Regions from separate parts of the Comamonas sp. FUJ_7 genome, predicted to be linked through region 2. Evidence: predicted binding sites of a transcription regulator. Region 2 holds the regulator's gene; the other holds the start of a gene.

Region 1 (3,406 bases), on a different contig from region 2:
GGACGAGATTTCTCGCCGCCTCAGCGCCATGCTGGGCGATGAGAACCAGAAGCATCTGAGCGATGCTTTGCAGAACATTGCCTCTGCGGCAGGCAGCGTCAATGAGCTGGCAGGCACCATGAACAAGGCGGCCGCGGGCTTCCCGCAGATCACTGCCGATGCCCACCAGACTCTGCAGTCGCTGACCAAGGCCGGTAATGCCGCTTCGGGAGTCGCGGGTGAGCTGCAGCAGACCGTGCGCCGTATCAACGCTCCCGATGGCCCGCTGGAGCAGATCGCAGCAGGCACGCAGTCGCTGACGGTTGCAGCCGATGCGTTGGGTCGCAGCACTTTGCCACGTGTCAACCGCGCTGCGGATGACTTTTCACGTGCTTCGCGCAACCTGAGCAATATGGCCAGCCGTATCGGCGACAACCCGCAGTCCGTTCTTTACGGCTCGGGTGTGGGCCTCCCCGGTCCTGGCGAGCCCGGTTTTGCCGCGCCGGCCGCTGCCCCAGCTCACTGAGCGGGTGGCTTCATCTACAGGAAATCTTATGGCTCAAGTTATGAACCTTTCTTCAGGACTGATGCGCGTTGCCGGCGTGTCTGCCGTAGCGCTGGTGTTGGCGGCCTGCTCGGCGCTTCCCACGCCGCCCACACAGCACACTCGCTACGATCTGGGTGTCACCGATACCACTGTGCCCATGGCGACTGCTGCAGCACCTCTCGTGGCTCCGCCTCCGCTGGTGCTGGCCGAAGTGCAGACCCCGGCCGGTGCGGACAACTCCACGGCCATGCTTTATCGCCTGGGCTATGCGGACAGCCAGGAGCAGCGCGCCTATCAACATGCGCGCTGGACTTTGCCGCCTGCCCAGATGCTGGAGCAGCGCTTGCGCACCCGCCTGGCTCTGGAGCGGCCGGTGCTGTCGGAAAAGGACAACCTCAGCCCCAACCCCAGCGATACGCGCCCGCTGGGACTGCTGCGTCTGGAGATTGTGGAGTTCAGCCAAGTCTTTGATAGCGCCAGCAGCAGCCAGGCCGTGGTGCGACTGCGCGCCAGCCTGATTGGCCAAGACCGGCGTGGCGGCAATGTGTTGCTGGGCCAGCAACTGTTCAGTGCGCAAACGCCTGCCACTACGGGCGATGCTGCGGGCGGCGCGCGAGCCATGGCTAGCAGTGTGGACAAGCTGACCATCGAACTCAGCAACTGGCTGCAGCGCCAAGGCCGGTAAACAGGCTGTCATCACCACAAGCCCTGCAGATGCAGGGCTTTTTTGTGGGTGCTTGATCTGGCGTGTCTGCGCGGCGCTGCTTTGCTGATATGGGTCAATGGGTGGTGGCGTTGATCTTTCTAAGCTGCGAATTCCGCAACTCGCAAAGCAAAGGAATCGCTATGGCTAGCCTGGAATGGACTGCTGCTCTGATGTTGGACTTTCCCGCCATGGATTCGGTGCATGAGGAATTCGTCACCCTGCTGGCGCAGGTAGAAGCGGCGGGCGATGCGCAGCTGTGCCTGTTGTGGGACGAATTGATTGCCCATACCCAGCAGCACTTTGATCAGGAAGATCGCTGGATGCAGACCACAGGCTTTGCCACGGGCAACTGCCACAGCCAGCAGCACAAGGTCGTTTTGGCTGTCATGCGCGAAGGTGCCGCCAAGGGCGCGCAGGGTGAGCTGAGCACCATTCGCCATATGGCCGCCGAGCTAGGCCCCTGGTTCAGCCACCATGCCCAGAACATGGACGCCGCCCTGGCCTTGCACATGCGCCGAGCGGGCTTTGACCCGGTCAGCGGCGAAGTGCTGATGCCCGAAGCCCTGCCCACTGAGCCCATCACCGGCTGTGGTGGCGCCTGCAGCACCACCGAGCGCAAAGAAGAAGCGATCGCTTAAAACTGGCTCGCACCTCTCAAGGGCGTTGAGCTAGAGCTGTCCTGCAGGAATGCCCCTGATCTCCGAACTGGGCACGCCCCAAGTCAGAGACAGCAAGCAAGCGCCGTCGCGCAGCGAAGCTGTCGTCCCCCTTCCATAGCGCGCAGCGCATAGAGAAAGGGGGAAGCCGCAAAGCGGCTCAGGGGGTTACGGATAAATAGCCGGCGAAGCCAGAATCGGGAAGATCTTGATCAACCCGCCGGCCATCACTTCAATGGCCAGGGCCGCCAGAATCAGCCCCATGAGGCGTGTCATGACGTTGATGCCGGTTCTGCCCAGCACGCGGGCAATCGGGTCGGCCAGAGAGAAGCACACCATGATGGCTGCGGCAACCACCACGCCATAGCCGACCAGCGCCACATGCTGCCAGATGGTGCGCGCCTGATCGGCGTAGATCACCACGGTGGACATGGCGGCGGGCCCGGTCAGCAGCGGTATGGTCAGCGGCACCACGGCAATGCTGTTGCCCTCGGCGGCTTTTTCGACACCGGCTTCCAGTGTGGCGTTGTTCGGGCGATCTTCGGCGGGGCGTGAGTTCAGCATGTTCATCGCGCTGATCAGCAGCAGCAGGCCGCCGCCCACCTGAAAGCTCTGCAGCGAGATATTGAAGAACTGCAGAATCTGCAGCCCCAGCAGTGCGCAGACCGCAATCACGCAGAACGCGGCAAAGGCTGCGGTGCGAATGGTCTGCCAGCGCTGCTCGGCATTGAAGCCGGCCGTGTAATGGATAAAGAACGGAATAATGGCCAGCGGGTTGATGATGGCCACCAGGGTGATCAGCGGCTTGAGGTCCATTACAGCGCGCCTCCGGGGATGGCGGGCATCTTGCGACAGTCGGCCTGGGCGGTGGCTGGAATACCTTGCATGCACACTCCTGTGAAAAAATGGCCCTCGTCCTCGACGCGGCAACTGCCATTACAGCACTGCTAGGTGCTGGCGTCGCTGATTTTCCCTTGAACAATATGAAGGAGCTTTGCAATGGGTAGCTTTGTTGAACTGACGGCCGTGGACGGTGTGAAAACTCCTGCGTATGTCGCCATGCCAGAAGGTGCCCCGCGCGGTGCCATCGTGGTGCTGCAGGAGATTTTTGGCGTGAACTCGCACATCCGCTCCGTGGCGGACCGTTATGCCGCGCAAGGCTATGTGGCCGTGGCTCCTGCCATGTTTGCCCGCGTCAAGCCTGATGTAGAACTGGGTTACACCGAGGCCGACATGACGGCGGGTTTTGCCCTCAAGACCGCAGTGGAAGCCTTGCCTGAGCCCGGTGCGCTGCGCGATGTAGAAGCGGCTGTGGCCCATGCCGCAACGCTGGTGCCCGGTGGCAAGATCGGTGTGGTGGGATTTTGCTGGGGTGGGCTCATGACCTGGCGCTCGGCCTGCAGGCTGCCCAGTGTCTCGGCGGCAGTCTGCTACTACGGTGGCGGCATGACGGGCGTGCAGGAAGCCAGCCGTCAGGCGCTGTGCCCGGTGCTGGCGCACTTCGGCACCAAGGATCAC
Region 2 (3,406 bases):
CCGCGCGGCCTGATCCGCCTGACCACGCAGAACGCCGTGGCCAAGGCCTGGAAACATGCGCAGGTGATTCGCCGCATCTTCCGTCCGCGTGTGCTGATTTATTCGGCAGTGCTGCTGGGCCTGAGTGGTGCCATGATCGCCAGCCTGGTGCTGCGCGAGCCGCTCAAGGTGGATGTGATTCGTGACCGCGCCGCTCTCTCGCGTATTGTGGCGGGCGGCAAGCTGGAGAACGTCTACCGCCTGCAGATCATGAATGCCACGGAAACCGAGCAGCGTTACCGTATCACTGCGGTAGGACTGGAAAACCTGGAAGTGGCTTCTGATCAGGAGGTGACGGTAGGCCCGGCCGAGACACGCGGCATTGCCGTGCGACTGCAGATTCCTTATGGTTCCGCAGACTCCGGCTCGCACACCGTGTATTTCAATGTGGATGCAGTGACCGCAGGAGCCGGGCGCATTTCAGAGAAAACCGTGTTCCTGGTGCCGCGCTAACTTTCTCGGAACCGGCCTTTCGCCTGCATGACGGAGGTCGGACAAGGACATCGCCAATCGGCAACAATTTGCGCAGTCCTGCTGCCTTAAGCAGCGGGCCTGCCAGAATTTCGAAAAAAGGTTTCAACATGTCGGCAGCACAAGCCAAACCCCTGCAAACGGGCAAAATCATTCACCCCGAGGACGGCAAACCCTGGTGGAAGTTTGCCCATGTCTGGCTGGTCATTGCAGGCCCCGTGATCGTGGTGATTGCGGGCTTTGTCACCGCCTATATTGCCATGAGCAAGCCTGATCCCGTAATCGATCCTGACTACTATCGTCATGGCATCGAGATCAATCAGCGCCTGAGCGAGACGGAAAAAAACATGGCTCCCGCCATTACAGGGCGCAACCATGCGGCAACCCCAGCCAAGGACCATCCGCTGGATCGCTGAGTCCTTTCACATCTTTTCCATGAGGCCGCTTTTGCGGCCTTTTTTCATGGAATTTCAAAAATGTGAGCTGAAAGCGCTTTCCCTGCCGTCATTTCAAAGAAATTTAGACTTGATTTCTAAGCAGGATGAGCGCTATTAGCTCATGAAAAAGGAGTAATACGGGTTTCCCGCCACGGTGCATGCCCGAAGTTCTATATGGAAATGTTAAATGGCCCGTGCAAAATGAAGGCTATCCCGCAAACCCAGGAGACTCACTATGGATGCTCGACGCTGGATGTGGATTGTCTGGCCGGCCTTTCTGGCGGCGGCAATCATGGAGATGGTGGTTTTTGCCTTTGTTGACCCGCTGGACGTGCACTGGCTGGGGGCTCCGCTGGACTGGTCGCGCAGTGCTGTCTATACCTTGGCATTCTTTGCCTTCTGGGGTGTGACGCTGGCTGGAGGGCTGATGACGGTCATGCTGGGCCGCTCTGTCAGTGAACTCAACGCAGGCATCGTCTCCGAGCCTTTGTCCGAATAAAGAACCCAGAAAAAAGCCCGCTGATGCGGGCTTTGGGGTGAATGCAGCTGAGTCTGTGGCCTCAGTTATGACACTGCTGGCTGTTGACGATGCGCTTGAGTGCCTCGGTATCCAGAATGCGCAGATGGCGCTGCTTGACTTCGACGATGCCTTCTTCGGCAAACTTGGAAAAGGTGCGGCTCACCGTCTCCAGCTTGAGGCCCAGGTAGCTGCCGATCTCCTCACGCGTCATGCGCAGCACCAGCTCCGACTTGGAGAAGCCGCGGGCTGACAGACGCTGCACCAGATTCAGCACAAAGGCGGCCAGGCGCTCTTCGGCGCGCATGCTGCCCAGCAGCAGCATCACACCATGCTCGCGCACGATTTCGCGGCTCATGACCTTGTGCACGTGGTTTTGCAGGGCAGTGACCTCGCGCGAGAGCTGTTCGAGCTTGTCAAAGGGCATCACGCAGACTTCGGCGTCTTCAAGTGCCACGGCGTCACAGGTGTGGTGGTCGTTGACGATGCCGTCAAGGCCGATGATTTCACCTGCCATCTGAAAGCCGGTGACTTGGTCACGGCCATCTTCGGTGGCGACACTGGTCTTGAAGAATCCAGTGCGAATGGCATACAGCGAGGTGAACTCTTCGCCATTGCGAAACAGCAGTCCGCCACGCTTGACCTTGCGGCGCGTGGCCACAATTTCGTCAATGCGCTCCATTTGTTCATCGTCCAGGCCCATGGGCATGCACAGTTCACGCAGATTGCAGTTGGAGCAGGATGCTTTGATGGTCTGAAGATTCATGGGCTTTCAGCAGCGGCACTGACAGACACTGAGTGATAGTCGCGCCGGTCATTGACCTCGTGGTTTGTAATGAGATGGATCAAATTGTCGCAGCACTTGCCTCTTGCTCTCTTGATTTTCATCAAGGACAGGGGCATTGCCTTGGGGCACATTGCCAGTATTCGTTTTTAAACATGCGCTTTTTGGCATCCGAGGCAGGAGATTCATCGCAAAATATGTTGTGACTCCTTGCTTTCATCGGGTGTGAGCACTACCTGGCACCTAGTTATGACCGCAGTCACGCCTGAGTTGCTGAGCCGTTTCGATATTCCCGGCCCACGCTACACATCGTTCCCAACAGCTGACCGTTTTGTTGAGGCTTTTGGTGCAGATGACTATATTTTGGCTCTGAAGCAGCGCAAAACGCATTCCGGCACACGTGCCTTGCCACTGTCCGTCTATGTACATGTGCCCTTCTGTGAGTCACTGTGTTACTACTGTGCCTGCAACAAGATCGTCACCAAGCACCACGAGAAGGCGGGTGAGTACCTCAGCTATTTGGAGCGTGAGCTGGCCATGCATACCGAGCATTGCGGCAAGGGGCAATTGGTCAGTCAGGTGCATCTTGGTGGTGGTACGCCCACCTTTTTCAGTGATGCTCAACTGAAGCAGCTCATGGGCTTGATGCAAGAGCACTTCAAGCTGGACCCTGCGGGTGAGTACTCGATCGAGGTCGATCCGCGCACGGTGAGCAATGAGCGATTGCAAGCTTTGCGAGACATGGGTTTCAATCGCCTCAGCTTTGGTGTTCAAGACTTCGATCCTGTCGTACAGAAGGCTGTGCATCGCGAGCAGCCAGCCGAACAAGTGTTTGCCTTGGTGGCGGAAGCTCGCCGTCTGGGCTTTGTTTCCATTAATGTGGACTTGATCTACGGCTTGCCCAAACAGACGCCAGAGTCCTTTGCGCGCACGCTGCAGCAGGTCAACGAGCTGCGCCCCGATCGCATTGCGCTGTATGCCTATGCGCATCTGCCTGAGCGCTTCAAACCCCAGCGTCGTATCGAGTCTGCTGATCTGCCCATGGGGCAGGACAAGCTGAACATGCTCTCCGGAGCCATCGATGCCTTCATGGCAGGTGGCTATGTTTATGTGGGAATGGACCACTTTGCCTTACCCGATGACTCGCTGGCCATTGCC

Evidence for each region. Region 2 encodes FNR, which switches genes on or off when oxygen is low (the NO sensors DNR and NnrR bind a similar motif). Its sites were predicted from a motif close to TTGATNNNNATCAA; they were not measured.
Region 1: AC2I9W_RS09190 (hemerythrin domain-containing protein) is a predicted target of FNR. The motif match lies at 1,296-1,309, and genes of this name have one in related genera.

Annotation. Positions count from the first base shown of each region.
Region 1 covers NZ_JBXXZI010000005.1:118,499-121,904, forward strand. The annotation lists gene AC2I9W_RS09180 (MlaD family protein) at 1-505, shown strand, start outside; gene AC2I9W_RS09185 (ABC-type transport auxiliary lipoprotein family protein) at 534-1,211, shown strand; gene AC2I9W_RS09190 (hemerythrin domain-containing protein) at 1,373-1,870, shown strand; gene AC2I9W_RS09195 (MarC family protein) at 2,057-2,704, opposite strand; gene AC2I9W_RS09200 (dienelactone hydrolase family protein) at 2,888-3,406, shown strand, end outside.
Region 2 covers NZ_JBXXZI010000001.1:121,494-124,899, forward strand. The annotation lists gene ccoG (cytochrome c oxidase accessory protein CcoG) at 1-492, shown strand, start outside; gene AC2I9W_RS00595 (FixH family protein) at 621-926, shown strand; gene AC2I9W_RS00600 (hypothetical protein) at 1,183-1,446, shown strand; gene fnr (fumarate/nitrate reduction transcriptional regulator Fnr) at 1,508-2,230, opposite strand; gene hemN (oxygen-independent coproporphyrinogen III oxidase) at 2,498-3,406, shown strand, end outside.